Regions from separate parts of the Streptomyces sp. NBC_00663 genome, predicted to be linked through region 2. Evidence: riboswitches for the same ligand, from Rfam matches in the RefSeq annotation. Region 2 holds a riboswitch; the other holds the start of a gene.
The links. Region 2 has a riboswitch for glycine ahead of gcvT (glycine cleavage system aminomethyltransferase GcvT). Riboswitches for the same ligand answer to the same signal wherever they lie in the genome.
Positions count from the first base shown of each region.

Region 1: linked by a shared signal. The riboswitch ahead of gcvP (aminomethyl-transferring glycine dehydrogenase) and the one ahead of gcvT (glycine cleavage system aminomethyltransferase GcvT) in region 2 are both predicted to bind glycine.

Region 1 covers NZ_CP109027.1:8,089,404-8,105,180, forward strand. Annotated here, with positions in the region: gene OG866_RS36675 (CDP-alcohol phosphatidyltransferase family protein) at 1-421, shown strand, start outside; gene OG866_RS36680 (mannose-1-phosphate guanyltransferase) at 538-3,033, shown strand; gene OG866_RS36685 (DUF881 domain-containing protein) at 3,201-4,037, shown strand; gene OG866_RS36690 (small basic family protein) at 4,034-4,366, shown strand; gene OG866_RS36695 (DUF881 domain-containing protein) at 4,372-5,205, shown strand; gene OG866_RS36700 (FHA domain-containing protein) at 5,267-6,157, shown strand; gene ftsR (transcriptional regulator FtsR) at 6,176-6,916, shown strand; gene OG866_RS36710 (bifunctional nuclease family protein) at 6,994-7,467, shown strand; gene OG866_RS36715 (MerR family transcriptional regulator) at 7,741-8,391, shown strand; partial or broken gene OG866_RS36720 (DNA polymerase IV) at 8,450-9,972, shown strand; partial or broken gene OG866_RS36725 (PRC-barrel domain-containing protein) at 9,897-10,265, opposite strand; glycine riboswitch at 10,397-10,493, shown strand; glycine riboswitch at 10,500-10,597, shown strand; gene gcvP (aminomethyl-transferring glycine dehydrogenase) at 10,668-13,553, shown strand; gene OG866_RS36735 (TOBE domain-containing protein) at 13,621-14,040, opposite strand; gene OG866_RS36740 (APC family permease) at 14,119-15,777, opposite strand, start outside.
Region 2 covers NZ_CP109027.1:2,955,793-2,971,569, forward strand. Annotated here, with positions in the region: gene OG866_RS13220 (ABC transporter ATP-binding protein) at 1-675, opposite strand, end outside; gene OG866_RS13225 (ABC transporter permease) at 672-1,670, opposite strand; gene OG866_RS13230 (ABC transporter substrate-binding protein) at 1,781-3,583, opposite strand; gene OG866_RS13235 (ABC transporter permease) at 3,653-4,660, opposite strand; gene OG866_RS13240 (enhanced serine sensitivity protein SseB C-terminal domain-containing protein) at 4,974-5,768, opposite strand; gene OG866_RS13245 (enhanced serine sensitivity protein SseB) at 5,889-6,674, opposite strand; gene OG866_RS13250 (AAA family ATPase) at 6,750-7,412, opposite strand; glycine riboswitch at 7,615-7,709, shown strand; glycine riboswitch at 7,710-7,815, shown strand; gene gcvT (glycine cleavage system aminomethyltransferase GcvT) at 7,854-8,969, shown strand; gene gcvH (glycine cleavage system protein GcvH) at 9,087-9,464, shown strand; gene glyA (serine hydroxymethyltransferase) at 9,480-10,742, shown strand; gene OG866_RS13270 (L-serine ammonia-lyase) at 10,799-12,166, shown strand; gene OG866_RS13275 (glycoside hydrolase family 25 protein) at 12,252-12,809, shown strand; gene OG866_RS13280 (MOSC domain-containing protein) at 12,825-13,367, shown strand; gene OG866_RS13285 (NADPH-dependent F420 reductase) at 13,381-14,043, opposite strand; gene OG866_RS13290 (zinc-dependent alcohol dehydrogenase family protein) at 14,124-15,122, opposite strand; gene OG866_RS13295 (AraC family transcriptional regulator) at 15,225-15,777, shown strand, end outside.

The sequences.
Region 1 (15,777 bases), 5.1 Mb from region 2:
CGGCAAGCTCGCCCGGCGCTGGAACCAGATCAGCAGCCTCGGCCGGCTCCTGGATCCCGCGGCAGACCGGCTCTACATTCTCTCGACTTTGGTCGGACTGACCTGGCGCGAGATTCTGCCCATCTGGTTGACCGCTGCACTGCTGGCGCGAGAGCTGGTCCTGCTGGTGATGGTGGGTATCCTCCGGCGCCATGGCTATCCGCCGCCGCAGGTGAACTTCCTTGGCAAGGCCGCCACGTTCAACTTGATGTATGCCTTCCCCTTGCTACTGCTCAGTGACGGAACTGGCTGGTTGCCGTCACTCGCTGCTATTTTCGGATGGGCGTTCGCAGGTTGGGGTACAACGCTGTACTGGTGGGCAGGAGTCCTCTACGTGGTACAAGTCCGCCGACTGATCCGTGCGGACGCCATGGCCGATTGAACTCGTCGATTGGCGCAGCCTTAGTGGCGCGATGGCCCGCGGTGGAAAAGTGCGGGACAATCTGGACGGGTGAAGTCGGCTAGACCGTCGTCTCTTGTGAGGAGGACGCTTCCGACATGAAGGCCGTCGTGATGGCCGGAGGTGAAGGCACACGCCTTCGCCCCATGACCTCGAGCATGCCCAAGCCGCTCCTGCCCGTGGCCAACCGCCCGATCATGGAGCACGTTCTGAGGCTGCTCAAAAGGCATGGGCTCAACGAGACCGTCGTTACTGTTCAGTTCCTGGCCTCACTGGTCAAGAACTACTTCGGTGACGGCGAAGAGCTCGGAATGGAGCTCTCCTATGCCAACGAGGAGAAGCCACTCGGTACCGCCGGAAGCGTCAAGAACGCCGAAGAGGCGTTGAAGGACGATGCCTTCCTCGTCATCTCCGGCGATGCCCTGACTGACTTCGACCTCACCGAGCTGATCAATTTCCACAAGGAGAAGGGCGCGCTGGTCACTGTCTGTCTGACGCGCGTACCCAATCCGCTGGAATTCGGTATCACCATCGTCGACGAAGAAGGAAAGGTCGAGCGCTTCCTCGAGAAGCCGACCTGGGGGCAGGTCTTCTCCGACACGGTGAACACCGGCATCTATGTGATGGAGCCCGAGGTCTTCGACTATGTCGAGGCCGATGTGCCCGTCGACTGGTCCGGTGATGTCTTCCCTCAGCTGATGAAGGAAGGCAAGCCGATCTACGGCTTTGTCGCCGAGGGGTACTGGGAGGACGTCGGTACCCACGAGAGCTATGTGAAGGCCCAGGCGGACGTCCTGGAGGGCAAGGTCGACGTCGAGATCGACGGCTTCGAGCTCTCGCCGGGTGTGTGGGTGGCCGAGGGTGCGGAAGTGCATCCCGACGCCGTTCTTCGGGGCCCGCTCTACATCGGGGACTACGCCAAGGTCGAGGCCGGCGCCGAGATCCGTGAGCACACGGTCGTGGGGTCCAACGTCGTCGTGAAGAGCGGGGCGTTTCTGCACAAGGCCGTGGTGCACGACAACGTCTACGTCGGGCAGCACAGCAATCTGCGTGGCTGTGTCGTCGGTAAGAACACCGACATCATGCGTGCGGCACGGATCGAGGACGGCGCGGTCATCGGCGACGAGTGCCTCATCGGTGAAGAATCGATCGTTCAGGGCAATGTGCGGGTCTACCCGTTCAAGACCATCGAGGCCGGTGCCTTCGTCAACACCTCGGTGATCTGGGAATCGCGGGGGCAGGCGCATCTCTTCGGTGCCCGTGGGGTGTCGGGGATTCTGAACGTGGAGATCACTCCCGAGCTGGCCGTGCGTCTCGCCGGCGCTTATGCGACGACGCTGAAGAAGGGGTCGACCGTCACCACGGCCCGCGACCACTCGCGTGGCGCGCGTGCGCTGAAGAGAGCGGTCATCTCCGCGTTGCAGGCCAGCGCCATCGACGTACGGGATCTGGAGAACGTACCGCTGCCCGTGGCCCGGCAGCAGACCGCGCGGGGCAGTGCGGGCGGCATCATGATTCGGACGACGCCCGGGGTGCCGGACTCCGTCGACATCATGTTCTTCGACGGGCGCGGCGCCGACCTGTCGCAGGGCAGTCAGCGGAAGCTGGACCGGGTGTTCGCGCGGCAGGAGTACCGCCGTGCGTTCCCGGGGGAGATCGGGGATCTGCACTTCCCCGCGAGTGTGTTCGACTCGTACACCGGGTCGCTGCTGCGGAACGTCGATACGACGGGTATCGCCGAGTCGGGGCTGAAGGTCGTCGTCGACGCGTCGAACGGTAGCGCCGGGCTTGTGTTGCCCAGTCTGCTCGGCAAGCTCGGGGTGGACTCGCTGACCGTCAACCCGGGTCTCGATGAGTCGCGTCCTACGGAGACCGCGGATGTGCGGCGGTCGGGTCTTGTGCGGCTCGGGGAGATCGTGGCGTCGTCGCGGGCGGCGTTCGGGGTGCGGTTCGACCCGGTCGGTGAGCGGCTGTCGCTGGTCGACGAGAAGGGACGGATCGTCGAGGACGACCGGGCGCTGCTCGTCATGCTCGACCTGGTGGCCGCGGAGCGGCGCAGCGGGCGGGTGGCACTGCCGGTGACCACCACGCGGATCGCCGAGCAGGTCGCCGCGTACCACGGGACGCAGGTGGAGTGGACGACGACGTCGCCCGACGACCTGACACGGGTCGGGCGGGATGACTCGACCATCTTCGGCGGTGACGGCAAGGGCGCCTTCATCGTGCCCGAGTTCAGCAGTGTGTTCGACGGTACGGCGGCCTTTGTGCGGCTGATCGGGCTGGTGGCGCGGACGCAGCTCACGCTCAGCCAGATCGACGCGCGGATTCCGCGGGCGCATGTCCTCAAACGGGATCTGGCTACTCCCTGGGCGGTCAAGGGACTTGTGATGCGCCGGGTCGTGGAGGCAGCCGGGGATCGCTTTGTCGACACGACCGACGGAGTGCGGGTCGTGGAGACCGACGGGCGATGGGTCATGGTGCTGCCCGACCCCGCCGAGGCGGTCACCCATCTGTGGGCCGAAGGGCCCGATGACGCCTCCGCCCAGGCGCTGCTCGACGAGTGGTCGGCGGTCGTGGACAGCGCCGGACGCTGAGAAGCACTGCACGCGCGCGTGCCGGACAAGTGTCCCCAAGGGGGCCTGTCCGGCACGCCGGTGGGGCCATTCGGAGGTAGTGGTCGCGACGTGCGACGATGTGCGGCATGCCGCAGCAGCCCCCCGTTCGGAGCACTCCTACGCGCCCCTCGCGCCCGGACGCATCCATGTCGCTGCTCACCAACGTCATGGACCACAGCCTCGACGACGGGTATGCGGAGGCGGCCGCTCGGAAGAAGGCCGCGGGCGAGGGGGGCCTGCCGAAGACACTGCGGGCGAAGCTCGGTCTCGCCGCCGGCCTGGTGCTGGCGGCTCTGGTCGTGACCGTCGGTGCGGCGCAGGCACGCGTCGCGGCTCCCGTCGTAGCCAAGGAGCGCGAGGAGCTGATCGACCGTATCGACCGTGAGACGGACACGGCCGACAAGCTCGAGGGCACGGTCGACGACCTTCGGGACGATGTGAGCGCCATGCAACGTGAGGCGCTCCGGGACAGCGGCGGCAGTGGGCAGGCGGACCTGGTCGGCATTCTGTCGGGTGCCACGGCCGTCCACGGACCCGGTGTGAAGCTGGTCGTGGACGATGCCAAGGAGGCCACCACCGGTGGCGACGGCGATCCGCGGGAGACCTCCGGGTTCTCCGACACCGGTCGGGTCCGGGACCGGGACATGCAGCGCGTGGTCAACGGGCTGTGGGAATCGGGCGCGGAGGCCATCTCCATCAACGGACAGCGGCTGACGGCGCTGTCCGCGATCAGGGCCGCGGGCGACGCGATACTGGTCGACAACAGGCCGCTGGTGCCGCCGTACACGGTGCTCGCGGTGGGGGACGGGCAGCGGCTGAGCACCAGGTTCCAGAACAGCGCCGACGGGCTCTATCTCAACGCCCTGCAAGAGAACTACGGCATCCGGACGGGCATCTCCGTAGAGGGGGATCTCCGGTTGCCCGCAGCAACGAGTGTGATCGTACGTACAGCACAGCCGAGAACTGAGAAGGGCACATCGTGATCGCCGTACTGGGCCTCGTCGTGGGAGTCGTGGCCGGGCTCTTGGTCCGGCCTGAGGTTCCGGCGGTCGTCGAGCCTTATCTGCCGATCGCCGTCGTGGCGGCGCTCGACGCCGTCTTCGGCGGTCTGCGGGCCATGCTCGACGGCATCTTCGACGACAAGGTCTTCGTGGTGTCGTTCCTGTCCAACGTGGTCGTCGCCGCGCTGATCGTGTTCCTGGGCGACAAGTTGGGCGTGGGGGCCCAGCTGTCCACCGGTGTGGTCGTCGTCCTCGGTATCCGGATCTTCTCGAACGCCGCGGCGATCCGTCGCCACGTCTTCCGGGCGTGAGGCCGATGAGCGACCAGGACGGCACGCCGGAGAACAGGCTGCGCAAGGAACTGCCCGAGGAGCGGCCCGCGACGGCCCCGGAGGCGGCGGCGTCGCGGAAGGACGAGAAGCCCGGGCTGACCGGCCGGCAGCGGCTGGTTCAGGGGCTGTGGCCGCCGAGGGTCACCCGTGCCCAACTGATCGTCGCCGTGCTGTTGTTCGGCCTCGGCTTCGGGCTGGCCGTGCAGGTGGCGTCGAACAGCGACGGCGACAGCGCGCTGCGCGGTGCCCGGCAGGAAGATCTTGTTCGCATCCTCGATGAACTCGATGACCGTACACAGCGTCTTGAGGACGAGAAGCAGGGTCTCGAGAACCAGCGGGACGAGTTGGAGAACAGCTCGGACCAGGCGGAGGAGGCCCGCAAGCAGACGTTGGAGAAGGAGCGGCAACTCGGCATCCTGGCGGGCACGGTGGCCGCGCAGGGGCCGGGCATCACGATGACGATCGAGGACACGAAGGGGACGGTCGAGGCGGACATGCTGCTCGACACGATCCAGGAGCTGCGCGCGGCCGGTGCCGAGGCGATCCAGGTGAACGGTGTGCGTGTGGTGGCCGGCACCTATCTGACCGACTCGGGCAACAGCGTGAGCGTCGACGGGAACAAGATCAACGCTCCCTATCGTTTCAAGGTCATCGGCAAACCGCAGGACCTGGAACCGGCGCTCAACATTCCTGGAGGCGTGGTGCAGACTCTGGAGAAGGAGCAGGCCACGGTCACCGTCGAGCGGTCGACCAAGATCGTCGTGGACGCCTTGCGAGCCGCGAAGCAGCCTGACTACGCTCGGTCGTCCTCCCGGTGAACCGCGGGTGCATGAGGGACGTCCGGCCAGGGCATGAGGTTGCGGGGGGTCGGCGCACCGATTGGGTGGTGCGTGGTGGAAACTGTCTGGTGGATACGGACGTTGTCAGGATGTCCGGGTCGGCCGGTGTATGCAATCAGGGTTCGTCCTGCCCCACGGGCGGGTCTGTTTCGGTCAAGGGGAATCGCCCGTGAAGTTGTTTGCGAAGTTGTTCGGCAAGAGCGCGCGAGAGGGTAGCGGCAATGCGAACGCGACCGCTCGTCATCGCGCACAGCCAGACGCGGAGGGCCAGCGCCCCCTGTTCCGGGACCAGGTGGGCGGTGACGCTCCCGGAGCGCAGGGCGCGCCGGTTGACCCTGCGCAGTCCGGCGGCATAGGTTTCGGGCAACCGTCAACCTCGAGTACGGGTGGAGAGTTTTCCATGTCGGCCCTGGTGTGTACGAGGTGCGGTAACCGCAACGCGGAGAACAGCCGCTTCTGCTCCAACTGCGGTGCGCCGTTGCGCGGTGCGCCCGAGCGCCCGTCCGAGACGACCTCCACCATCTCCATCTCCGGTCTTGAGGCCTACGACGCCGAGGTCACCGGTCAGACACAGGTGCCCATGCTCTCCCCGGAGGCGCAGGCGGCCGTCGACGCGCTGCCGCTGGGTTCCGCGCTCCTGGTCGTGCGCCGCGGCCCGAACTCGGGCAGCCGCTTCCTGCTGGACGGCGATCTGACCACGGCCGGTCGTCATCCGCAGAGCGACATCTTCCTGGACGACGTGACGGTGTCGCGCCGCCACGTGGAGTTCCGTCGCCAGCAGGACGGTTCGTTCACCGTGGGCGACGTCGGCAGCCTCAACGGCACGTATGTGAACCGGGAGCGGATCGACACGGTGCCGCTGCACAACGGGGACGAGGTACAGATCGGCAAGTACCGGCTGGTCTTCTACGCGAGCCAGCGGGGCTACTGACCCCGTCAGGGAAGGTCCATGCTTCAAACACCGAGCGGCGGTGCCGGTCACGGTGCCGCCGCCGCGGACAGTGGGCTGATGAGCATCGGCACGGTGCTCAACGTGCTGCGCGACGAGTTTCCCGAAGTCACCATCTCCAAGATCCGCTTCCTGGAGTCCGAGGGGCTCATCGAGCCGCAACGGACCCCTTCGGGGTACCGCAAGTTCAGTGCGGAGGACGTCGAGCGCCTCGGCCATGTGCTGCGGATGCAGCGGGACCACTATCTGCCGCTCAAGGTGATCCGGGAGTACCTGGACGCCATGGAGCGCGGTGAGGCCGTGGCACTGCCGGTGGTGGGGCGCCAGCGGGACGGAGGGGAAGCCCTTCCGGACCCCTGGGAGGCCCCTACGGCGGCGCGGATCGGCCGGGCCGAGCTGATGGCGGCCGCCGAGATCGGTGAGCAGGAGCTCAAGGAGTGGGAGTCGTACGGGCTCATCGCTCCGTTGCCGGACGGGGCGTACGACGCCGAGGCGGTCACCGTGGCGGCGCTCGTCGTCGAGCTGGGGCGGTTCGGGATCGAGCCGCGGCATCTGCGGGCGATGAAGGCCGCCGCCGACCGTGAGGCGGGCCTTGTGGACCAGGTGGTGGCCCCGCTGAAGCGTCACCGCAATCCGCAGACCCGGGCGCACGCGGAGGCGCGTACGAAGGAACTGGCGGGGCTCACGGTGAAGCTGCACGCGGCGCTGGTGCAGACGGCCCTCGGTGTACGGCTGCCCTGAAGGGCGTGGGTGTCGGATCCGCCCCCCGTTTCCGGCCCGACTACCCAAACGTCCCGGGCACGGCCTAGGGTTGCTGTGTGAACGAGCTCGATGTCGTAGGTGTCCGGGTCGAAATGCCCTCCAACCAACCGATCGTGCTTCTGCGTGAAGTGGGAGGCGACCGTTACCTCCCCATCTGGATCGGGCCGGGGGAGGCGACGGCGATCGCCTTCGCCCAGCAGGGCATGGCCCCCGCACGACCGCTGACCCACGACCTGTTCAAGGACGTGCTGGAGGCCGTCGGCCAGGAGCTCACCGAAGTGCGCATCACGGACCTGCGTGAGGGCGTCTTCTACGCGGAGCTGGTCTTCGCCAGCGGGGTCGAGGTGAGTGCCCGGCCCTCCGACGCCATAGCGCTGGCGCTGCGCACCGGAACGCCGATCTACGGCAGCGACGGTGTGCTCGACGACGCCGGGATCGCGATCCCGGACGAGCAGGAGGACGAGGTGGAGAAGTTCCGCGAGTTCCTCGACCAGATCTCGCCGGAGGACTTCGGCACCAGCAGTCAGTGAGCGGGGCCGGCCCGGCGGACGCGCGGTCCGTGACGGGGCGGGTGTGTCCGGAGCGGGTGTGTCCGGTCATCACGGAAATGCTGGCATTTGCCACCGGCGTGTGAGAGCGTCCTACGGCCCGCCTCAAGCGCATTCGGCTAGCCTTTCCCCGCGGTGGGGTACGGGAAACCACTCCTAGGGTGATTATCACTCGGCGTGCCGAGTGTGGCGATCGTTGACGTGCCCCAGGTGACTGCCTACCGTCGAGAAGGCAGGTCAAGGACGGAGGTCGGCGTGAGAAGCAGCGGCGACGGTACGGCTGGGGGTGCCCCCGGACGCAGTCTCGGGGCGAGCGGTCCGTACCCGCTTTACGGCAGCGCGGCCGATCACGTTCCGCAGCGACCGGCGGCCGTGCCGAGCAGTGGCGGAGGGGCGACGTCCATGGCGTCCGAGGAGATCGGCTACCGCGGTCCGACGGCCTGCGCGGCCGCCGGCATCACCTATCGCCAACTCGACTACTGGGCGCGTACCGGGCTCGTCGAGCCGAGTGTGCGGCCCGCCTACGGGTCGGGGACGCAGCGGCTGTACAGCTTCCGGGACGTTGTCGTCCTGAAGATCGTCAAGCGGTTCCTCGACACCGGTGTGTCGCTCCAGAACATCCGTACCGCCGTGCAGCATCTCAGGGAGCGCGGTTTCCGGGACCTGGAACGCATGACGCTGATGAGCGACGGCGCCACGGTCTACGAGTGCACCTCGCCCGACGAGGTCCACGCGCTGCTCCAGGGCGGCCAGGGCATCTTCGGGATCGCCGTGGGTGTGGTGTGGCGGGACGTCGAGAGCGCCTTGTCGCAGTTGCACGGGGAGCGGATCGACACCGGCGAGACGCTGGTGGGGAACAACCCCGCCGACGAGCTGGCGCGGCGGCGGGGCAATCGGGCCGTCTGAGGCTCTGCCCGGGGCATTACCGAGGGCATTGTCAGTGGCGTAGGGCAGCATCGGACATGTGAGAAACGCGCCCACGATCCTGCATCTCGACATGGATGCCTTCTTCGCCTCGGCGGAGCAGGCGTCCAAGCCGAGTCTGCGCGGGAAGGCCGTCGTCGTGGGCGGGCTGGGACCGCGTGGTGTGGTGGCCACCGCGTCGTACGAGGCCCGGGTCTTCGGAGTCCATTCGGCGATGCCGATGGCGCAGGCGCGGCGGCTGGCGCCGAATGCCGCGTATCTCGTGCCGCGCTTCGGGTTCTACCGGTCGATCAGTGAGCAGGTGATGGCGCTGCTGCGGGCGCTGTCGCCGCTTGTGGAGCCGCTGAGCCTCGATGAGGCGTTCGTGGATCTGGAGGCCGGGGGCGTGGCCTGGGACGAGGGCTCGGCGCGGCTGGTGGGGGAGAAGCTGCGTGCCGACATACGGGCGGTCACCGGGCTCACGGGCTCGGTGGGACTCGCGGCGTCCAAGATGCTCGCGAAGATCGCGTCCGAGCAGGCCAAGCCCGACGGTCTGGTGGTGATCGATCCGGGGACCGAGCGAGGGCTGCTCGGGCCGATGTCCGTGCGGATCCTGCCGGGAGTGGGGCCGGCCACCGGGGACCATCTGCGGCGGGCCGGGATCCACACGGTCGAGGAGATCGTCGAGGCCGGGGAGGACGAGCTCGTACGGCTGCTGGGGAAGGCGCACGGGCACGGGCTGTACGCCATGGCGTTGGCGCATGACGAGCGGCCGGTGGTGGCGGAGCGGGAGACCAAGTCGGTGTCGGTGGAGGACACGTACGACGTCGACATCCACGATCGGCTGCGGGTGGGCATGGAGGTGCAGCGGCTGGCCGACCGGTGTGTGCGGAGGCTGCGGGGGGCCGGGTTGTCGGGGCGGACGATCGTGCTCAAGGTGCGGCGGTACGACTTCTCCACGCTGACCCGGTCCGAGACGCTGCGGGGGCCCACCGATGATCCGGCGGTCGTGCGGGAGGCCGCGGCTCGGTTGTTGGAGTCCGTGGACACGACGGGGGGTGTGCGGTTGCTGGGGGTGGGGGTTTCCGGGCTGGCCGACTACACGCAGGAGGATCTGTTCGCGCAGGCCGCGGGGGATCTGGGGGAACTGGCCGAGGAGGAGCCGGGGGATGTGGTGGCTGCGGAGGCGGTGGAGGTGGCTGTCGAGCGGCGGTTTGTTGCGGGGCACGACGTGGTGCATGCCGAGTTCGGGCACGGGTGGGTTCAGGGGAGTGGGCTGGGGCGGGTGACGGTGCGGTTCGAGACGCCGGATTCCGGACCGGGGAGGGTGCGGACGTTTCGGGTTGATGATGCGTTGTTGGCTGTGGCTGAGCCATTGCCGTTGGTGGCGGAGGGGGGTGGGGTCGCATCCGGCCTTCGGCCGGATTTGTGTTCCCACCCGCACCACCCGTGACAGTCTCGTTGTCGGGTGCGGGTGGCCCCTGTGGAGGGCTTCGGGGTTAGGCGTCCGCGTCCTCTGTGCCTGCCAGTTTGCCGAAGTCTCGGTCCGGGAGTGGGGGTGCGGGGGCCACGTCCAGGCCGTAGTGGTGGTAGAGCTGGAGTTCCTGGTCGGGGGAGAGGTGGCGGCCCACGCCGAAGTCGGGGGCGTCCTTGATCAAGGAGCGGTCGAAGGGGACTCGCAAGGAGCCCTCGATCAGTTCGCTCGGCTCCAGGGGGACGAAGGCGTCCCTGGAGAACAGGCCGGTGCGTATGGCCGCCCACTCGGGCACGCCGGTCGCGTCGTCGAGGTAGACCTCGTCGATCGTGCCGATCTTGATGCCGTTGCGGTCCATCGCCTTGCGGCCGATCAGGTTGCGCGGATCGATATCGGTCTGCACGGGCCCTCCACTACGTCGCGACTCGCAACTCATCCGTAAGCACTACAAAAGAGCAGATTGAGACCGGTGGCCACTCGAGGGCTCCTCCAGGGATCCGCATTTTGCGCGCTGGTAGGCTGGCAAGCGGCTGTTGACCCTGTGCGGGAGAGTCCTCCGGAGATCGTCCGGAGGCGCCGAAGGAGCAAATCCTCCCCGGAATCTCTCAGGCCCACGTACCGCACTGACGAGGCCACTCTGGAAAGCAGAGCGGGTGTCGACGGCTTCCGCTCTCACCGACGGTGAAAGCCGGGCACCTTCGGGTGTCCGGTGAAGCTCTCAGGTTGAGATGACAGAGGGGGAGGCCGCCGGGACCCGCAGCCGTGGTGTCCCTCAAAGGTCGCGTCAGACCAGGAGGCCTCCGCAATGACCGCCCACCGCACTCCGCTCACCGAACTCGAGCAGGGGATCCCCTTCGAGCAGCGTCACATCGGCCCCGACCACGAGGCCCGGGCCAAGATGCTCGCGCAGGTCGGCTACGGCTCGCTGGACGAGCTCACCGCCGCCGCGGTGCCGGATGTGATCAAGAACGCCGACTCCCTTGATCTGCCGGGGGCGCGTACCGAGGCCGAGGTGCTGGCCGAGCTTCGGTCGCTCGCCGACCGGAACCAGGTTCTCGGGTCCATGATCGGGCTCGGGTACTACGGGACCTTCACCCCGCCCGTCATCCTGCGCAACGTCATGGAGAACCCCGCCTGGTACACGGCCTACACGCCCTACCAGCCCGAGATCTCCCAGGGTCGGCTCGAGGCCCTCCTCAACTTCCAGACCATGGTCGCCGAGCTCACCGGGCTGCCGACCTCCGGTGCCTCGCTGCTCGACGAGGGCACGGCCGCCGCCGAGGCGCTGGCGCTGTCCCGGCGCATGGGCAAGAACAAGAAGGGGCTGTTCCTGGTCGACGCGGACGCGTTGCCGCAGACCGTCGCCGTCATCGAGACCCGCGCCGAGCCGACCGGTGTCGAGGTCGTCGTCGCCGACCTCAGCGACGGGATTCCCGCCGACATCGCCGCGCGGGAGATCAACGGCGTGCTCCTCCAGTACCCGGGCGCCTCCGGTGCCGTACGCGACATCAAGGCCGTCATCGACCAGGCGCACGAGCTGGGAGCCCTGGTGACCGTCGCCGCCGATCTGCTGGCGCTGACGTTGCTGAAGTCGCCCGGCGAGCTCGGAGCCGACATCGCCGTCGGGACCACGCAGCGGTTCGGGGTGCCGATGGGCTTCGGCGGGCCGCACGCCGGTTACATGGCGGTGCACGAGAAGTTCGCGCGCAGCCTGCCCGGGCGGCTCGTGGGTGTGTCCGTGGACGCGGACGGGAACAAGGCGTACCGGCTCGCCCTCCAGACTCGTGAGCAGCACATCCGGCGGGAGAAGGCCACCAGCAACATCTGCACCGCCCAGGTGCTGCTCGCGGTGATGGCGGGGATGTACGCCGTCTACCACGGGCCGGAGGGGCTCAAGGGCATCGCCCGGCGGACCCACCGGTACGCCCGTGTCCTCGCCGCGGGGCTCACCGCCGGTGGGGTCGAGGTCGTGCACGGCGCCTACTTCGACACCGTGACCGTACGGGTGCCCGGCAAGGCCGGCGAGGTCGTCGCCGCCGCCGAGGAGAACGGGGTCAACCTGCGGCTCGTCGACGCCGATCACATCTCCGTCGCCTGCGACGAGACCACCACGCGGGCCCAGCTGGGCGCCGTATGGACCGCGTTCGGGGTCGAAGGGGACGTCGAGGCGCTGGACGCGGCGGCCGAGGACGCGCTGCCGGACGCCATGGTGCGGACGGACGAGTTCCTGGCCCACCCCGTCTTCCACCAGTACCGGTCCGAGACCGCGATGCTGCGCTATCTGCGTCGGCTCGCCGACCGGGACTACGCGCTCGACCGCGGCATGATCCCGCTGGGCTCCTGCACCATGAAGCTCAACGCCACCACCGAGATGGAGCCGGTCACCTGGCCGGAGTTCGGGCAGCTGCACCCCTTCGCGCCCGCCGGGCAGGCGCAGGGCTATCTGACGCTCATCCGTGAGCTGGAGGAGCGGCTCGCGGAGGTCACCGGGTACGACAAGGTGTCGTTGCAGCCCAACGCCGGGTCGCAGGGGGAGCTGGCCGGACTGCTCGCCGTACGGGGATACCACCGGGCCAACGGTGATGAGCAGCGGACTGTGTGTCTGATTCCGTCCTCCGCGCATGGGACCAATGCCGCGAGCGCTGTGATGGCCGGCATGAAGGTCGTCGTCGTGAAGACCGCCGAGGACGGTGAGATCGACGTCGAGGATCTGCGGGCGAAGATCGAGCAGCACCGGGACGAGCTCTCGGTGCTGATGATCACGTACCCCTCGACGCACGGTGTCTTCGAGGAGCATGTCGCCGACATCTGCGCGCAGGTGCACGAGGCCGGTGGGCAGGTGTATGTCGACGGCGCCAACCTCAACGCGCTGGTCGGGCTCGCCAAGCCGGGGCACTTCGGTGGGGACGTCTCGCATCTGAATCTGCACAAGACGTTCTGCATCCCGCATGGTGGCGGCGGTCCGGGCGTGGGGCCGGTGGGTGTGCGGGCGCATCTGGCGCCGTATCTGCCGAACCACCCGTTGCAGCCCGCGGCCGGTCCGGAGACGGGTGTGGGGCCGATCTCCGCCGCGCCCTGGGGGTCCGCGGGGATCCTGCCGATCTCCTGGGCCTATGTGCGGCTGATGGGCGGCGAAGGGCTGAAGCGGGCCACGCAGGTGGCGGTGCTGAGCGCCAACTACATCGCCAAGCGGCTGGAGCCGCACTACCCGGTGCTCTACACCGGGCCCGGTGGGCTGGTCGCGCACGAATGCATCATCGATCTGCGGCCGCTGACCAAGGCGACGGGTGTGAGTGTGGACGACGTGGCCAAGCGGCTCATCGACTACGGGTTCCACGCGCCGACGATGTCGTTCCCGGTGGCCGGGACGCTGATGATCGAGCCGACCGAGTCCGAGGACATCATCGAGCTGGATCGGTTCTGCGACGCGATGATCGCCATTCGCGCGGAGATCGAGAAGGTCGGTTCCGGGGAGTGGCCCGCGGAGGACAACCCGCTGCGGAACGCCCCGCACACCGCCGGGGCGCTCGGGGGTGACTGGGAGCACGCGTACAGCCGTGAGGAGGCCGTGTTCCCGAGCGGGGTCGTGGTCGCCGACAAGTACTGGCCGCCGGTGCGGCGGATCGACCAGGCCTTCGGAGACCGGAACCTGGTGTGCTCGTGCCCGCCGCTGGACGCGTACGACCACTGAGCTCGGATGTGAACAAGGGCCCCGCTTCGGCGGGGCCCTTTTCGTTTGGGGGGCGTACGGCGTCCTGTTACGCCGTTGTCACGGAGATCTCGGTCGACTTGATCAGGGCCACTACCGAGGCGCCGGCCGCGAGGGAGAGGTCGGCCGCGGCGTCCTTGGTGATGGCGGCAGTCAGTTCGGTGCCATCGAACGCGATCTTCACGGAGGCCATCGCGGCGCCCGTGGCGACGGCGGTGACCGTGCCGGGGAGTTGGTTGCGGATGGACAGGCCCGTCACCGGGGCGGTGGCGAGAGCTACCTCCGTCGACTTGATGAGGGCGCGGACGGCGGAGCCCTCGGTGAGGCCGAGGTCGGTCACGGATTCCTTGGTGATCGCCGCGGTGAGGTTCTGGCCGCCGGTGAGGCGGATGCCGATGGTGGCCATGACTTCGCCGGTGGTGATGGTGGTGACTGTGCCGGGGAGCTGGTTGCGGATGCTCAGGGTCATGAGCATCAACCGTAGGGGTTTGGGGGGCTTTGGGCGTGTTGTTGATGGTGTCGCGGTGGACGCGGGTGGGTGGGGGCCTCAGCCCGTGTGGACCCTTGGGCGGCGGGCCCGGTCTGGTTCTGCCTCGCGGAGGACCTCTCGGGTCACCGGGGCCACCTCGCCCTGGCCGAAGAGGAAGAAGCGGAGGAAGTTGGCGAACGGGCTGCCCTCGGTCCACTCGAAGTAGATGTGGGGAGTGCAGGCAGTGGTGTCGCGGACGTGGAGGAGCAGGGCGGCCAAGGCGTTGGGGATGGAGGACGACTCCAGGGTCAGGACTCGGTAGCGGTTGTGCAGGACCTCGCCGCGGACCGTGAGGCCGGCCTCGAACTCCGAGGGGTCGGTGACCGTGACCTCGACGAAGACGAAGTCCTCCTGGCCGGGGATGTCGTTGTCCTCGCGGATCTGCTCGATCTTGTCGCGGTACTCGGCCTTGTCCCGCTTGTCGGGCTCGTTGGCGATGAAGCGGATCTTGCGGCTGGCCATGTCCCTGATGAATCGTTCCGCCATGGGGTCCAGGGACACGCTCGTCACGCGGAGTTCGAAGGCGCGGGCCAGTCGGGACAGGAGGGAGACCAGGATGATGCCCGCGATGAAGCAGGCGCCGATCTTCACGCCGTCCGGGCGCTCGATGACGTTGACGACCGTCGTGTAGAGGAAGACCGCGGAGATCACCGCGAAGGCGATCGTCCAGCCACGCTGACCCGCCTTCCGCGCGGCGATCGTCACCGCGATCGCCGCCGAGCTGATCAGGACGAGGACGCCGGTGGCGTACGCACCGCCCTGGGCGTCGACGTCGGCGTCGAAGATCCAGGTGACCAGGAAGGCGATCAGGGTGAAGACGATGACCATGGGGCGGACGGCGCGGGCCCAGTGCGGGGCCATGCCGTAGCGGGGGAGATAGCGGGGCATCAGGTTCAGCAGGCCTGCCATCGCGGAGGCTCCGGCGAACCACAGGATGGCGATGGTCGACACGTCGTACACCGTGCCGAAGGCGCCGCCCAGGTACTCGTGGGCGAGGAAGGCGAGGGCGCGGCCGTTGGCCTGGCCGCCCGACTCGAACTCCTTCTCCGGGATGAGGAGGGTGGTGATGAAACTGGTCGCGATGAGGAAGCAGCTCATGATGAGCGCGGCCGTGGTGAGGAGCTTCTTCGTGTCCCGGATGCGGCCCGCCGGGTTCTCCTCCGTCTCACCGGGGTCGCCCTTGACGTGCGGCATGACCGCGACGCCGGTCTCGAAACCGGAGAGGCCGAGGGCGAGCTTGGGGAAGACGACCAGGGCCACGCCGATCATCACGAAGACGTTGCCGTGCTCGGCGGTCAGGGCGCTGGACCAGTTGGTGACCACGTGGCCGGCGGTGGCGACGTGCCACAGGCCGACGATCACCACGACGACGTTGAGGGCCAGGTAGAGGCCCACCAGGAAGACCGCTACGCCGATGGCCTCCAGGAAGCCCTTGAGGAACACCGCGCCGAGCAGGGCCACGAGGACGAGGGTGATCAGCATCTGGTGGTCGTGCAGGGCACTGTTGAGGTGCGGGTTCTCGACGAGGTGGGTCGAGGCGTCCGCTGCCGACAGGGTGATGGTGATCAGGAAGTCGGTGGCGGCGAAGCCGAGCAGGGTGAGGACGAAGAGCTTGCCCTTCCAGAAGGTGAGCAGGCGTTCCAGCATCGCGATGGAGCCCTGGCCGTGGGGGCTCTC
Region 2 (15,777 bases):
CAAGTCCCGGATCAGGTCGAGGATCTGCGCCTGGACGGTCACGTCCAGGGCGGTCGTCGGCTCGTCCGCGATGAGCAGTTCGGGGTTGTTGACCAGCGACATCGCGATCATCGCGCGCTGGCGCATACCGCCGGAGAACTCGTGCGGGTAGTTGTCCACCCGCTTGTCCGGCTGCGGGATGCCGACCCGGTCGAGCATCTCCACCGCGCGGCGCTTGGCGGTCTTCTTGTCCACCTTGTGGTGGATGCGGTACGCCTCCACGATCTGCTGGCCGATCGTGTAGTACGGGTGCAGCGCCGACAGCGGGTCCTGGAAGATCATCGCCATCTCGCGGCCACGCAGCTTGCGCACATGGTCCGGGTCGGCGGTGAGCAGCTCGGTGCCGTCCAGCCAGATCTCGCCGGAGATCTGCGCCTTGCGCTTGCCGTACTGACCGGCGGTGTGCAGGCCCATGATGCCGAGCGAGGTCACCGACTTGCCGGAGCCGGACTCGCCCACGATGCCGAGGGTCTTGCCCTTCTCCAGCTTGAAGGAGAGCCCGTCGACGGACTTGACCAGACCGTCGTCGGTCGGGAAGTGCACCTTGAGGTCGCGCACCTCCAGGAAGGAGGTCGGCGCGGGCGAGGCGGGGGTGGGCTCGCCCACGGCCGCTCCGCTCTTGCTGAGTTCGGTCATGCGAGCCTCACTCGGGGGTCGATCACGGCATAGAGGATGTCCACCACGAGGTTGGCGATCAGCACCGCGAGAGAAGTGATCAGGGTGACGCCCAGAATGATGGGCAGGTCCTGGGTCTTGATGCCGTTGAGCACCGCCTGGCCGAGGCCCGGCAGGCTGAACGTGGTCTCGGTCAGGATCGCGCCGCCGATGAGGGCGCCGAGGTCCATGCCGAGCATGGTCAGGATGGGGGTCATCGTCGAGCGCATCGCGTGCTTGCCGATGACGACCCGCTCCTTGAGGCCCTTCGCGCGGGCGGTGCGGATGTAGTCCTCGCCGAGGATCTCCATCATGGTGGCCCGGGTGATCCGGGCGTACATCGCCGCGTAGAGGAAGGCGAGGGTGATCCAGGGGAGGATCATGCCGCCGAGCCAGCCGGTGAAGCTCTCGTCGAGGGGCACGTACTCGCCCTCGACCCAGCCGAGACCGTACGAGAAGATCGCGAGGCTCAGCAGACCGGTGAAGTAGATCGGGAGGGAGACACCCGCGAGGGCGACGACCATCGCACCGCGGTCCCACAGGCTGCCCCGCTTGAGCGCGGAGAGCACACCCGCGGCCACACCGAACAGCAGCCACAGCACGGCGGCACCGAGCGCGAGACCCAGGGTCACCGGGAAGCGGTCCGTGATCACCGGCCAGATGGCCTGCTCGGTGCGGAAGGAGTAGCCGAAGCACGGCGCGGCACAGTGCACCGAGTCACCGCCGCCGACATAGGTGCGACCGGCGAAGAGTCCCTTGAAGAACTCCCAGACCTGAGCGTAGATCGGGTCGCTCAGTCCGAGCTTCTGCCGCACGCCTTCGACGGCGGCGGGGTCGGCCTGCTTGCCCACGAAGCTCAAGGCGACGTCGACGCCCGCCCACTTGGGGACGAGGAAGAAGATGCCGAAGACCACCATGATGATGACCACGAGCATCACTACGGCGGCGAACAGCCGCCTGATGAGGTAAGCGAGCACAGCTCTCGGCCCGCCGCGGGCCGCGGGCCACCGGAGGTCGTCCGATGGCCCGCGCTCCCACGTCGCCGGCCTTCACCTGCCTTTCGTGCCGTACGGCGGGTGTGCCGGGTTTACTTCGCGGACTTCAGACCGAGGTTCACGAAGTCGTACATGCCGCTGTAGTTGTCCGACGTGTAGACGTTCGCGAGTCGGTCACCGCGCCAGTTGACGAACTTCTCGAAGACGAACGGCAGGTAGTAGCCGCCGTCCATGACCGCGTGGTTGATGTCCTTGGCGATCGCCAGCTTGCCCGCGTCGTCCTGCGTCTTCACGTAGGTGTCGAACAGACCGTTGATCTTCTTGTCGTCGATCATGGCGAAGTTGTTGTTGCCACTCTCGAGGATGTACTTGCCGTCCCACAGCGGCAGACCGAAGCCCTGGACCGACGGGAAGTCGGCGCCCCAGCCCATGATGATGATGCCGTAGCCCTTCTTGGCCACGTTGGACGGGCTGCCGATGATGCCGGACGTCTGCGAACCGTCGTACTGGTCGATGTTGACGTCGATGCCGACCTTCTTCAGGGAGGCCTGAAGCGACTCGGCGGTGGCGACCTCGACCGGCTTGTTGTTACGGACGGCGATCGTGGTCTTGAAGCCGTTCGGCTTGCCGCAGGCCTTCAGCTCTTCCTTGGCCTTGGCGACGTTGCCGTTCTTGTTCGCGCCGTTCAGCTCGTACGGGTCGTACGACTGGCCCTCGGAACCGGGGACGGTCGGCGGGAGCATGTTGGTGCCGATGTCACCACCGGCGACCGGGCCACCGCGCGCGGTCTGGAGCGAGACGTGGTCGGCGCCGTAGATCACGGCCTTGCGGCAGTGCTCGTTGTCGAACGGCTTCACGTTCTGCGGGAAGGTCGCGTAACGGATGTAGCCGGAGACCGGGTTGTCCAGGTTGGCCTTGTGCTCCTGGAGGGCGCTGGTGCGGCCCTGCGGGGACAGACCGGTCTGGTTGATGTCCAGGTCGTAGTCACCGGCGAGCAGACGGGCGTCCAGGTCGTTGGCGTTCGAGAAGAACTTGACCGAGATCTTGTCCGGGTACGCCTTGCGGATCGGGTCCGAGGCCTGGTTCCACTTGTCGTTGCGGACCAGGACCAGGTCCTTGCCCGGGCTGTACGACTGGAACTTGTACGGGCCGGAGGAGAACGGCTTCAGGCCGTACTTGGACTTGGTGTCCATGTCCTGGCGGACCGGGGACGCCGAGACCAGGGCGAGGATCTCCTCGAAGTCGGCGTTGGGCTCCGGCAGGTGGAAGACGATGGTCTTGTCGTCCGGAGTGTCGATCGCCTTCAGACCGAGCTTGTCGGCGGAGGAGTCCTTGTACGGGCCCTTGTACTCGCCCTTGGGGTCGAGGACGTCCTTCAGGTAGACCGGGCCGCCGGACAGCACGTCCTGCGCCCAGACGCGCTCGATGCCGTACTTGACGTCCTTGGAGGTGATCTCCTTGCCGTCTTCCCACGTGATGCCGTCACGCAGGGTGTACGTGTAGGTCTTGCCGCCGTCGGTGATCTTGGCGAGACCGTTGGCGAGGTCCGGGGTGAGCTCCGTGCCCTTCTCGCCCGGGGCCGCGGCACCGGTGACGAGCTGGCGGCTGTAGTAGCGCGCGAAGTTCCACATGAAGCCGTAGTAACCGCGCGTGGTGTCCCACGAGTCGGCGTCCTGGGCACCGGCGAACTTCAGCTCGCCGCCCTTCTTGGCGAGCGAGGCCTGGGCGACCTTGTTGTTCGCGGCGTTGAAGCCGGCCGCGCCCGTCGAGGAGCCCTTGCCGTTGCCGCCGTCGTCATCGCCGCCGCCGCACGCCGCCGTCGTCAGCAGCGCGGCGACCGCGGCGGCAGCGGCGAGTGCCTGCTTCCGCCGCCCTGAGGTGCGTTGGGTAGTCACGATCTCGGATCCTCCGGATTTGATGAGAGACCCCGTGTTGGTGCCACGGGACGCTTTGTGTACGGCAGTTCAGCGGGATCCCTTCGGGTCCAGCGCGTCCCGCACGCCGTCGCCGAAGAGATTGAAGGCAAGAACCGTGATGAAGATCGCTACACCCGGGACCACCATGTAGGTGGGGTCCGACTTGTAGTAGTCGATCGCGTTCGAGAGCATCTGCCCCCAGGAGGCCGTGGGCGGCTTGACGCCCACGCCCAGGAAGCTGAGCGCCGCCTCGGTGAGGATGTTGGTGGGGATCATCATCGTCGTGTACACGATGATCGGCGCGACGAGGTTGGGCAGCAGCTCCTTGAACAGGATGTAGAGCCGCCCGGCGCCGAGCGAACGGGCCGCTTCGACGTATTCACGCTCGCGCAGCGAGAGCGTCTGGCCGCGCACCACGCGTCCGATGTAGGGCCAGCCGAAGAAGCCGATGACCAGGATCATCACGAACAGGCGCACGCCCGTGCCGGACAGTCCGAGCATCTCGTTCGGCATGACGGAGACCAGCGCGATGATGAACAGCAGCTGCGGGAAGGCCAGCAGACCGTCCATGACCCGGCTGATGGCCGAGTCGACCCAGCCGCCGAAGAAGCCGGCCAGGACGCCCAGGACGGTACCGATGATCACGGCGACGATCGCGGACAGGAAGCCGACGAGCAGCGAGATCCGGGCGCCGTAGACGATGCGGGCGAAGATGTCACGGCCGTTGACCGGCTCGACGCCGAGCCAGTGGTCACCGCTCATGCCGCCGAAGGACCCCTTGGGGGTGCCGAACAGCGGGTCGATCAGGTCCTTGTCGTTGTACGAGTTCGGGTCCTGGCCGTAGAGGCTGGTGATCACGGGCGCGAGCAGCGCGACCGCGATGAGCAAGAGCACGACGATGCCGCCCGCGAGGGCGAGTTTGTCCCGCTTCAAACGCTCCCAGGCGATCCGGCCCAGGGAACGCCCCTGTACGGCCTTGGCGCCGGCGTTGACCGCCGCTTCTTCGGCCGCGCTCGGGGCCGCTTCCGCGGTCGGCTCGTGCAATGGTGCCGTCATCTGGCAGGGACCCCTCTCAACCGGCGGTAGCCGGCCCGCACTTGCCGCTGTAGCGGCGTGATCAGTCCGTCGTACACAGGGGCGAACCCACCCCTGGTGCGGGAGTCTTCAACGCTTTGGCGATCTGTTGCCAGACTTGGCGAGGAAAGGATGCATAAACGTGATGCGGGCTGCGGGGTTCCGTTATCCGGACAGCAGGTAACGGCCGCCGGACGCAGGCCAGTTGGGGCAATACGGGCCTCACGGGGCCTTCTGCCCTCATCTACGCGCGCAGACACACTCCCGTAACACGGGAGCCTGTGGCTGGTTCGGCTCAGTAGCCGCCGGGCGCCGGAGGGTAGCCGTACCCGGCCGCCGGCGCCTGCGCCGGGGCCGCGTGCGCCTCGCGGTCGTAGAAGGGACGGGCGCCGGCCCGCATCCACATCGCGACCGGGTCGTACTCGTCGGACATGGCCACGGTCGACACCGGCAGCCCGTCGGGGACCGCGCCGATGGACTGCTGCATCATCGCGCGCACCGAGTCGACGGCGGGCGGACTGGTGTCGTAGACATCAAGACCGATGGCGAGGTACGGCGCCCCGAGCGCCGGCTGCACCCAGGCGCGGCGCAGCGAGCGGACGGCCGGGGTGCGGTGGGCGTTCTGCGCGATCAGGGCGTAGAACTGCGGGATCTCGATACCGGGCTCCGACAGCCGCAGGGGACCCGCGGGCTGGCGCTCCAGGCCGGTCGCGATCCGGCGCAGGTCGAGCCAGGGGATGCCGACGCCGCCGCCGGGGGCGTGCGGGTTGAGCCACAGACCGAAATGGTCCGGGTAGAGGGTGCGTGCCACGTCGACGCCGTCGACGACTTCGTACGAGCGGTTCCAGCCGCTCGCCGAGAGTTCCTGGGCGGAGGTCACGCAAGGTGCGTAGCCGTAGCCGTCCACTTCCATGTTTCCGTACTGGGCGTCCGGGGAGCCCGCCTGGCCGTGCCAGAGGAGCATCCAGATCTGGCCGGAGGAGGGGGTGGCGAGGGCGCGGAGGAGTGCCTCGTAGGCGTCGTAGCGCCCTGGCGTCACCTGGCGCAGCATGTGCTCGACCTGGCCGGTCGCTGTGCCGCTGGCACTCACCTTCTACCGCCCCTTCGGGAAAGTTTCGTAGTCGGAAACAGCTTAAGCGTTGAGAGCTCGGGGCTTGTGGTGTGTTGCGGGCTGCGGGCCGTGGGGGTTGATCGCGCACCTTGGGTACGTCTACATGCCCTGCGTGTAGAACGGACGTACCGTCTCGCGCATCCAGTGGCCCACCGGGTCGTCCACCACGTCCAGCAGGACCAGGTTGACCGGCCAGGCCACCGGTGCCTGGCCCAACGCCCGGCCCAGGGCGTCCATCGGGAGGGTACGCAAGTCGCCCTCCCATGGGGAGAGCTCCACGCCCACGAACATCACGGGGTCGGCCGTCTCGATGGCGGCGAGGCAGCGGCGGGCCGTCAGGACGACTCCCGTCGCGGCGAACTCGGCGCAGGCCGCGGCGAGGAAGTCCACCGGGTCGTCCTGCCAGTCGGGCTCGTAGAGCTTGACCCGGCCGCCGCTGTTGGGGCCGTCCAGCGGGGTGCGGCCCACCCGGCACAGGTCCGCCACGGCGGCCGGCGGAAGGGGCACGCCGACCACGCCGTCCGGGTTGAGGGCCATGCCGAGCTGCGGCGGCAGTCCGCGCGCGAACTCCACCGCGGGGGCGACGGTGTACGACATGTGCGCCCCGGCGACCTGACGGAACTGTTCCTCCGAGCTGAAGACCGGGACGTAGGCCTGGCCCTCGATCTGGAGGGTGGGCAGATCGAGGGGGCCGGTGTGGGCGCCGCCGCCGTTCGGCAGGGGGACCCAGACGAAGCTGCGGCCAAGGACCTCGATGATCCGGCCGCCGGCCCCGGGCACACCGAGGGAGGCCGAGAGCACCTCCTCCAGCTCGTTGCCGGGCCATCCGCCGCCGTGCGGATAGGGGTGCGCCTGTGCCGGGAAGTCCTGTGCCGGGAAGTCCATCTGTCCGTCCGCCTGCCGAGTACCGCTGGTGTGGCTGAAAGGCTAACGGGTGGCAGGCCCCTGGCGCCCTGCCCGTCAGCCCGTGAACCCGATCCGGCGTAGGGCGTCCGCTGCCTCTCGGTCGAGGAGGATCGCGGAGCCCACTCCCTGGGGCAGTTCGCCCTTCTCCACGGAGCGGATCAGACGGGCGGCCGCCGTGCGGTGGCGGAGGAAGGCGTAGCGCGAGACGCCCCGGCCGCGCTCGCGCTGGCCCTGGAGCGCGGTGTCCGGGGTGACGTCGAGCAGCAGCAGGTGCAGGGTGCCGCCGCGGCGCTGGGCCGCGCGGGCCAGCCAGCCGCGCACCCAGGACTGGGTGCCGCAGTCGTGCACCACGACCCCCTCGCCGGAGCGCAGGGTGCGGCGCAGGCCGACGTAGTGGGCGAAGCGGACCAGGGGACGGTAGAGCGCGTACGGCAGAAGGCGGGGCGCGCGGGCGTCCCAGCGGTCGCGGGTGTCCTGGGAGTCGATCCGTACGCCCTTGACGGCGCGTCGCATCAGGGTCGACTTGCCGCTGCCGGGCAGGCCGGTGATCACCACCAGGTCGGCCGGGGCGAAGAGCAGGGCGTGCGGGCTGTGGCCGGCGCGGTCGCGCAGGTCACGCACGACCGGCCGCGGTGCGCATGCCTCCTGGGCCGGAGCGGTCGGCTGTGCGGGCAGCGCGACGGCCGAGGTGGTGGCGTACGCAGTGGGCCTGTTCACCGTGATCGTCCTCCTCCGGGGTCAGGGGGGTTCCCCTCCCCACCGAGCGTAAAGAGAAGGTAATGGGGTGTCTCTCTTGTTTTGGTGATCGTCGTGCCACAAGCCAGTCACAAAGGGGGTGGCGACGGGCGGGGACGATGCGGCCCTGCCGCCCGTGCCCGATGCGTGCAATGATGTCCGCGCCAACTGCATACCGGCCGTTTGAATCCGCGCGGGAGAGTCCCCACCACTGGTTGGGGCGCCGAAGGAGCAAGTCCCTCCCTTGAATCTCTCAGGCCCCGTTACCGCGCGGGCGAGGCACATCTGAAAAGCGAGCCGCCCTCCGGTGGCTCCACCCAAGGTGCAAGTCATGTCCCCTGCGGTCATGGCGAACCTCTCAGGTTCCGATGACAGATGGGGAGGAACGACCTCGCCCGTCATGCCTTGGGAGACAACCGTCCGATGAGCAATGAACCCCGCCTGACCGCGCTCGACGCCCTGCATCGCGCGCTCGGCGCGACGATGACCGACTTCGCCGGCTGGGACATGCCGCTGCGCTACGGCTCCGAGCGCGACGAGCACAACGCCGTGCGGACGAAGGCCGGGCTCTTCGACCTCTCCCACATGGGCGAGATCACGGTGACCGGGCCGCAGGCCGCCCAGCTGCTGAACTTCGCTCTCGTCGGCAACATCGCCTCCGTCGGCGTCGGCCGCGCCCGCTACACCATGATCTGCCGCGAGGACGGCGGCATCCTCGACGACCTGATCGTCTACCGGCTGGCCGAGACCGAGTACATGGTCGTGGCGAACGCCTCCAACGCCCAGGTCGTCCTCGACGCGCTCGTCGAGCGCTCGGTCGGCTTCGACGCCGAGGTGCGCGACGACCGGGACGCGTACGCGCTGCTCGCCGTCCAGGGCCCCGAGTCCCCCGGCATCCTCGCGTCCCTCACCGACGCCGACCTCGACGGTCTGAAGTACTACGCCGGTCTGCCCGGCACGGTCGCCGGCGTCCCGGCCCTGATCGCCCGCACCGGCTACACCGGCGAGGACGGCTTCGAGCTCTTCGTGAAGCCTTCGGACGCCGTTGAGCTGTGGCAGGCCCTGACCAAGGCCGGCGAGGGCGTCGGTCTGGTCCCCTGCGGTCTGTCCTGCCGGGACACGCTGCGCCTGGAGGCGGGCATGCCGCTGTACGGGCATGAGCTGTCGACCGAGCTGACCCCCTTCGACGCGGGGCTCGGCCGGGTCGTCAAGTTCGAGAAGGAGGGCGACTTCGTGGGCCGCGCGGCGCTGCGCGAGGCCGCCGAGAACGCCGACCACGAGCCGCCGCGCGTCCTCGTCGGCCTGATCGCCGAGGGCCGTCGCGTCCCCCGCGCCGGGTACGCCGTCGTCGCCGAGGGCAAGGTGATCGGCGAGGTCACCTCCGGCGCCCCCTCCCCCACGCTGGGCAAGCCGATCGCGATGGCCTACGTCGACGCCATGTACTCCGCGCCTGGCACGGACGGCGTCGGGGTGGACATCCGGGGCACGCACGAGCCGTACGAGGTCGTGGCTCTCCCCTTCTACAAGCGGCAGAAGTAGACACTGGACGCGAGGTCGCGCGCCCGCGCGTGACCCTGCGCACATTTCCGCTGCTCACGCACTTCCCAGCAGTCCCGCATTCATCAGCACTCCCCCGCGTACAGGAGAATTCAGGCCATGAGCAACCCCCAGCAGCTGCGCTACAGCAAGGAGCACGAGTGGCTGTCGGGCGCCGAGGACGGCGTCTCGACGGTCGGCATCACGGAGCACGCGGCCAACGCGCTCGGCGATGTCGTCTTCGTGCAGCTCCCCGAGGTCGGTGACACGGTGACCGCGGGCGAGACCTGCGGCGAGCTGGAGTCGACCAAGTCGGTCAGCGACCTGTACTCCCCCGTCTCCGGTGAGGTCACCGAGGTCAACGAGGACGTCGTCAACGATCCGTCGCTGGTGAACTCCGCCCCCTTCGAGGGCGGCTGGCTGTTCAAGGTACGCACCGCGGACGAGCCGGCCGACCTGCTCTCCGCCGACGAGTACACCGCCTTTTCCGCCGGCTGAGGAGTCGTACACCTGATGTCCGCACTGAACACGCCCCTGCATGAGCTGGACCCGGAGATCGCCGCCGCGGTCGATGCCGAGCTGAACCGGCAGCAGTCCACCCTGGAGATGATCGCCTCGGAGAACTTCGCTCCGCTCGCGGTCATGGAGGCCCAGGGCTCGGTCCTGACCAACAAGTACGCCGAGGGCTACCCCGGCCGCCGCTACTACGGCGGCTGCGAGCACGTCGACGTCGCCGAGCAGATCGCCATCGACCGGATCAAGGACCTGTTCGGCGCCGAGTACGCCAACGTCCAGCCCCACTCCGGCGCCTCCGCCAACCAGGCCGCCCTCTTCGCCCTCGCCTCCCCCGGCGACACCATCCTGGGCCTGGACCTCGCCCACGGCGGCCACCTCACCCACGGCATGCGCCTGAACTTCTCCGGCAAGCAGTTCAACGTCGTCGCCTACCACGTCGACGACGCCGGCCTGGTCGACATGGCCGAGGTCGAACGCCTCGCCAAGGAACACCGCCCCAAGGTGATCATCGCCGGCTGGTCCGCCTACCCGCGCCAGCTCGACTTCGCCGAGTTCCGCCGGATCGCCGACGAGGTCGAGGCCTACCTGTGGGTCGACATGGCCCACTTCGCCGGCCTGGTCGCCGCCGGACTGCACCCCAACCCCGTCGAGCACGCCGACGTGGTCACCTCCACCACCCACAAGACCCTGGGCGGCCCCCGCGGCGGCATCATCCTCGCCAAGCAGGCCTTCGCCAAGAAGCTGAACTCCTCCGTCTTCCCCGGCTTCCAGGGCGGCCCGCTGGAGCACGTGATCGCCGCCAAGGCGGTCTCCTTCAAGGTCGCCGCGAGCGAGGAGTTCAAGGAGCGCCAGCGGCGTACCGTGGAGGGTGCGCGCATCCTCGCCGAGCGCCTGACGGCCGCGGACGCCCGCGAGGCCGGGGTCAACGTGCTCTCCGGCGGCACCGACGTGCACCTGATCCTGGTGGATCTGCGCGAGTCGGAGCTGGACGGCCAGCAGGCCGAGGACCGTCTCCACGAGGTCGGCATCACGGTCAACCGCAACGCCGTCCCCAACGACCCGCGCCCCCCGATGGTGACCTCGGGCCTGCGGATCGGCACCCCGGCCCTGGCCACCCGCGGCTTCACCGCCGAGGACTTCACCGAGGTCGCCGACGTGATCGCGGAGGCGCTGAAGCCGTCGTACGACGTCGAAAGCCTGAAGACCCGGGTCAGGGCGCTTGCCGACAAGCACCCGCTTTACCCCGGTCTGAACAAGTAGTTCCCTGGTGGGGGCACCCGATGGCGTGTGCCCCCACCCTTTCTTTAGGAGTTCCCGTGGCCATCTCGGTCTTCGACCTGTTCTCGATCGGCATCGGTCCGTCGAGCTCGCACACGGTCGGCCCGATGCGTGCGGCCCGTATGTTCGCCCGCCGTCTGCGCAACGAGGGCGTCCTGTCCTCGGTGGCGACAGTCCGCTCGGAGCTGTACGGCTCCCTGGGCGCGACCGGCCATGGCCACGGCACACCGAAGGCGGTGCTGCTCGGCCTGGAGGGCGCGTCCCCTCGGACGGTGGACGTCGAGAACGCGGACGACCGGGTGTCGTCGATCAAGGACACGGGGCGGCTGAACCTGCTGGGTGAGCGTGAGATCGCGTTCTCCTACGACGACGATCTGATCCTGCACCGCCGCAAGACGCTCCCGTACCACGCCAACGGCATGACGCTGTGGGCGTTCGACGCCTCGGGTGCCGAGCTGTTGTCGAAGACGTACTACTCGGTGGGCGGCGGCTTCGTCGTCGACGAGGACGCGGTCGGCGCGGACCGCATCAAGCTCGACGACACGGTCCTCAAATACCCCTTCCGTACCGGCGACGAACTCCTGCGCCTGACCAAGGAGACCGGCCTGTCGATCTCCGCGCTCATGCTGGAGAACGAACGCGCCTGGCGCACCGAAGACGAGATCCGCTCCGGACTCCTCGACATCTGGCGCGTCATGCAGGCCTGCGTGACGCGCGGCATGACCCGTGAAGGCATCCTGCCGGGCGGACTCAGGGTCAAACGCCGCGCCGCCGTCACGGCACGCCAACTCCGCGCGGAGGGCGACCCGCTGGCGCACGCCATGGAGTGGATCACCCTCTACGCCATGGCCGTCAACGAGGAGAACGCCGCCGGCGGCCGGGTGGTGACCGCCCCGACGAACGGCGCGGCTGGCATCATCCCCGCCGTCCTGCACTACTACATCAACTTCGTCCCCGGAGCCGACGAGGACGGCGTGGTCCGCTTCCTGCTGGCCGCCGGCGCGATCGGCATGCTCTTCAAGGAGAACGCCTCCATCTCCGGCGCCGAGGTCGGCTGCCAGGGCGAGGTGGGCTCCGCCTGCTCCATGGCGGCGGGCGCGCTGGCCGAAGTCCTCGGCGGCTCCCCCGAACAGGTCGAGAACGCCGCCGAGATCGGCATGGAACACAACCTCGGCCTCACCTGCGACCCCGTCGGCGGACTCGTCCAGATCCCCTGCATCGAACGCAACGGCATGGCCGCCGTCAAGGCCGTCACCGCCGCCCGCATGGCCATGCGCGGCGACGGCTCCCACAAGGTCTCCCTCGACAAGGTCATCAAGACCATGAAGGAGACCGGCGCCGACATGAGCGTCAAATACAAGGAGACCGCCCGCGGCGGACTCGCGGTGAACATCATCGAGTGCTGAACGGGCAAGGGGCCTCCATGCCAAGGTGGTTGGCGATTCACCCGCCAACCCCTGTCCCCCCAACGGCACTTCAGGGAGTCCCCCCATGCTGCGCGGCATCGATGTAAGCGCGTACCAGTCCTCCTCCTACGGCACCGACGGCCTCTCCTTCGTCTTCATCAAGGCGACGGAGGGCCGTACGTACACCAACCCCAAACTCGCGGCCCAGACGAAGCGGGCCCGGGACGCCGGTCTGGTCGTCGGCTTCTACCACTTCCTCTGGCCGGGCAACCTGACGGCCCAGGCGGAGTACTTCGTGAGCAAGGCCCCGGAACGGGCGGGCGACATCCTCGCCGTGGACTGGGAGACCACGGGCGAGGGGACGCACGCGACCAACGCGGAGAAGGACCGGTTCATCCGGAAGGTGAAGGAGCTGCGGCCGAACAACCGGGTCGTCCTCTACACGAACCGGAACTACTGGCTGAACATCGACACGACCTCCTACGCGGGCGACGGTCTCTGGATCGCGGACTACGTGACCGCGGGCAAGCCCCGTATCAAGGCGAAGTGGCGCTTCCACCAGTACACCGACGACCCGCTGGACAAGAACGTGGCGGACTTCGCGACCAAGGCCGCACTGCGGGAATGGGCCGAGGACGCCTGAGATAGATTCCGCACCATGGGCGGGAAGATCACTGCGGTCAGCAGCAACGGGACGTACTCCTTCACCAAGCCGAACCGGGAGAGCATCACGCTGCTCGCCGGGCTCGGGGTCGAGGGGGATGTGCACGCGGGGGTGACGGTGAAGCACCGGTCCCGGGTGGCGAGAGACCCCTCACAGCCGAATCTGCGTCAAGTGCACCTTCTTCACCAGGAGTTGTTCGACGAGGTGCGAGAAGCCGGGATCGAGGTCGCGGCCGGGGAGCTCGGGGAGAACGTCACCACGCAGGGCATCGACCTGCTCGCGCTGCCCGTCGGAACCCGGCTGCACCTCGGCGAACACGCCGTCGTCGAGGTGACCGGGTTGCGGAACCCCTGCCTTCAGATCGACGCGTTCCGGAAGGGGCTCCTGAAGGAGGTCGTCACCCGGGACGACGACGGGAAGCTCCGGCTCAAGGGCGGGATCATGAGCGTCGTCCTGGAGGGCGGGGTCGTGCGGCCCGGCGACGGGATCAAGGTGGAGCTGCCGGACGGGCCGCACGTGCCGTTGGAGATCGTCTGACCTCTGGCAGGCGTCAGGCGCGGAACCCAGCCGGACGTTCCGGGCTCGCCTCCGCCAGTGCCTTCGTGACCGCGTCAACGCCCTCCCGCAGGCCGTACACCGGCGTGTCCGGCTGCTGGCGCCAGGAGTCGTCGAGGCCGCCCGCGTCGACCGTGTCGAAGCCGAGTTCATCGATGAGGGCGCGGACCTTCGCCTTGGCCGCCTCGTCGTCGCCGGCGACCGGGAGGGCCTGGCGGTCGGGGGCACCGGCGGGGCGGTGGCGGTCCAGGATGTCCTGGGCGTAGGTGCCGTTGAAGGCCTTGATGACGGGGTGGCCGAGGTGCCGTTCCGTCCAGCGGCTCTCCGTCACGCCCTCGTCCTCGATCTCGGCGATCCTGCCGTCGCGCTGCTGCGGGTAGTAGTTGCCGGTGTCGATCACCGCCACCCCGTCCGCCGCCCCGTCGAGGACGCCCTTCGGCAGGTCCGGGATCGCCTTGAGCGGGATCGTGACGACGACGACCTCCGCACCGCGCGCGGCCTCCTCGACCGGGACGGGCGTCGCGCCCGTCTCCTCCGCGAGCGCGGTGAGGGTGTGGGGGCCGCGGGAGTTGGCCACCGCCACCTCGTGCCCGAGGGCGGTGAGCCGTCGGGTGAGGTTGCCGCCGATGTTTCCCGCGCCGATGATGCCGATCTTCATGACATGCCCTCCAGATTTTATGCATGTGCATACGTCTGAGTGGCATCAACCCCGGCCGGGCGAGGTGTATTCCGGCGGGCTCAGATCCGGACCACGATCTTCCCCGTGTGGCGGTTCGACTCCATCAGAGCATGGGCGTCCTGGATGCGGTCCAGGCCCTCGAAGACCTCGGCGACCACCGGGCGGAAGCCGCCGTCGGACAAGCCCGCGTTGAGGAAGGCCGTGGAGCGGCGGCGCCCGCCCGGTGTCGCGGTGAGGATCATGTTGGCGTAGGTGTGGATCGTGAAGGGCCAGTTCCAGGGGATCTCGGCGGGGCGGCTGTCCAGCCGGCCGTAGGCGACCACCGAGCCGCCCTCCGCGAGCGCCTCGGCGAGCGGACGGAAGCCGGGGCCGCCGATCGCGTCGAAGATCACCTCGACACCCTTTCCGCCGGTGAGCCGCCTGACCTCCTTGGCCACGGTCTCGGCACCGCCCTCGGAAACGATCACCTCGGCCGCCCCCGCGTCCAGCAGCCCCTGCCGCTTCACCTCCGTACGGGTCGTGGCCAGCGGGATCGCGCCCACGCGACGGGCCACCTGGATCGCCGCCGTGCCCACCCCGCTGGAGGCCCCGGTGATCAGGACGTGGTCGCCGGGCCTGAGCCCCGCCGTCTCCAGGAGGGCCCCGTAGGCGGTCGTGTACGTCAGCCAGGACGCCGCCCCCGTGACGGCGTCCACGGAAGCGGGGCGGGGCAGCACCGAGGTCTCGGGCAGGACGACCCGTTCCGCGTACACCCCCTGGGCGCTCATCTCGATGCCGGGTCCGGTCGTCACCAGGTCGCCGACGGTCAGCGCGGTGACGCCCGCGCCGACCGCCTCGACGACTCCGGACGCCTCGTAGCCGAGGCGGGAAGCGGGGAGGGCGGGCTGGTAGTAGTAGGCGCCGGAGCGGAAGAGGGCTTCGGCGCGGTTGAGGCCCAACGCCTCGACCCGGACGGCCACTTGGCCGGGGCCGGGAGCGGGCACCAGTACGTCCTCGATGGTCAGTACCTCGGGTCCGCCGATTTCATGAAAGAGCACGGTACGTGCGGTAGTTGGCATGGTGTCCACGCTAGGAGCCCCGGACGAGACGATCCATGTCTGCTGATCTCCGTTTCCTGTCTCAGCGTCTCTCCCCTCCAACTCCCGGCTACGGTGGTGGACATGGACGTACTCAGCGACGCGATCGCCGCGATGCGCACCGGGCGCCCGCACTCGGGGCGGCGGGACAAGTACGCGCCCTGGGGAATGCGGATCGAGGACTCGGAGGGCGCCGGGTTCCATGTGGTGCTGCGGGGGTCGGCCTGGCTGTTGCCCTCGGCGGGCGAGCCGGTGGCGCTCGCGCCGGGCGACGTGGTGTTCCTGGCGCACGGACGGGGGTACGCGCTGACCAGCGGTCCGGACGTGGAGCCGACGATCGTGAGGTTCCAGCCGGACGCGCCCCCGTCCCCGCCCCCGCCTCCCGTACGGGACGCCGCGCCGGACACGGTGCTGCTGTGCGGTGCCTACTGGCTGGACCGCAGCCGGGCACACCCCCTGCTCACCGAGCTGCCGGAGGTCGTGCATCTGCCCGCCACGGTCGGCGCCCACCGGTCTCTGCGGGCGACCGTGGAGCTGCTGGGCAGCGAGCTGGAGGAGCCGCGGCCGGGGTCGGACGCCATCGTCGCAGCGCTCCTGGACACCCTGCTGCTCTACATCCTGCGCGCCTGGTGGCAGG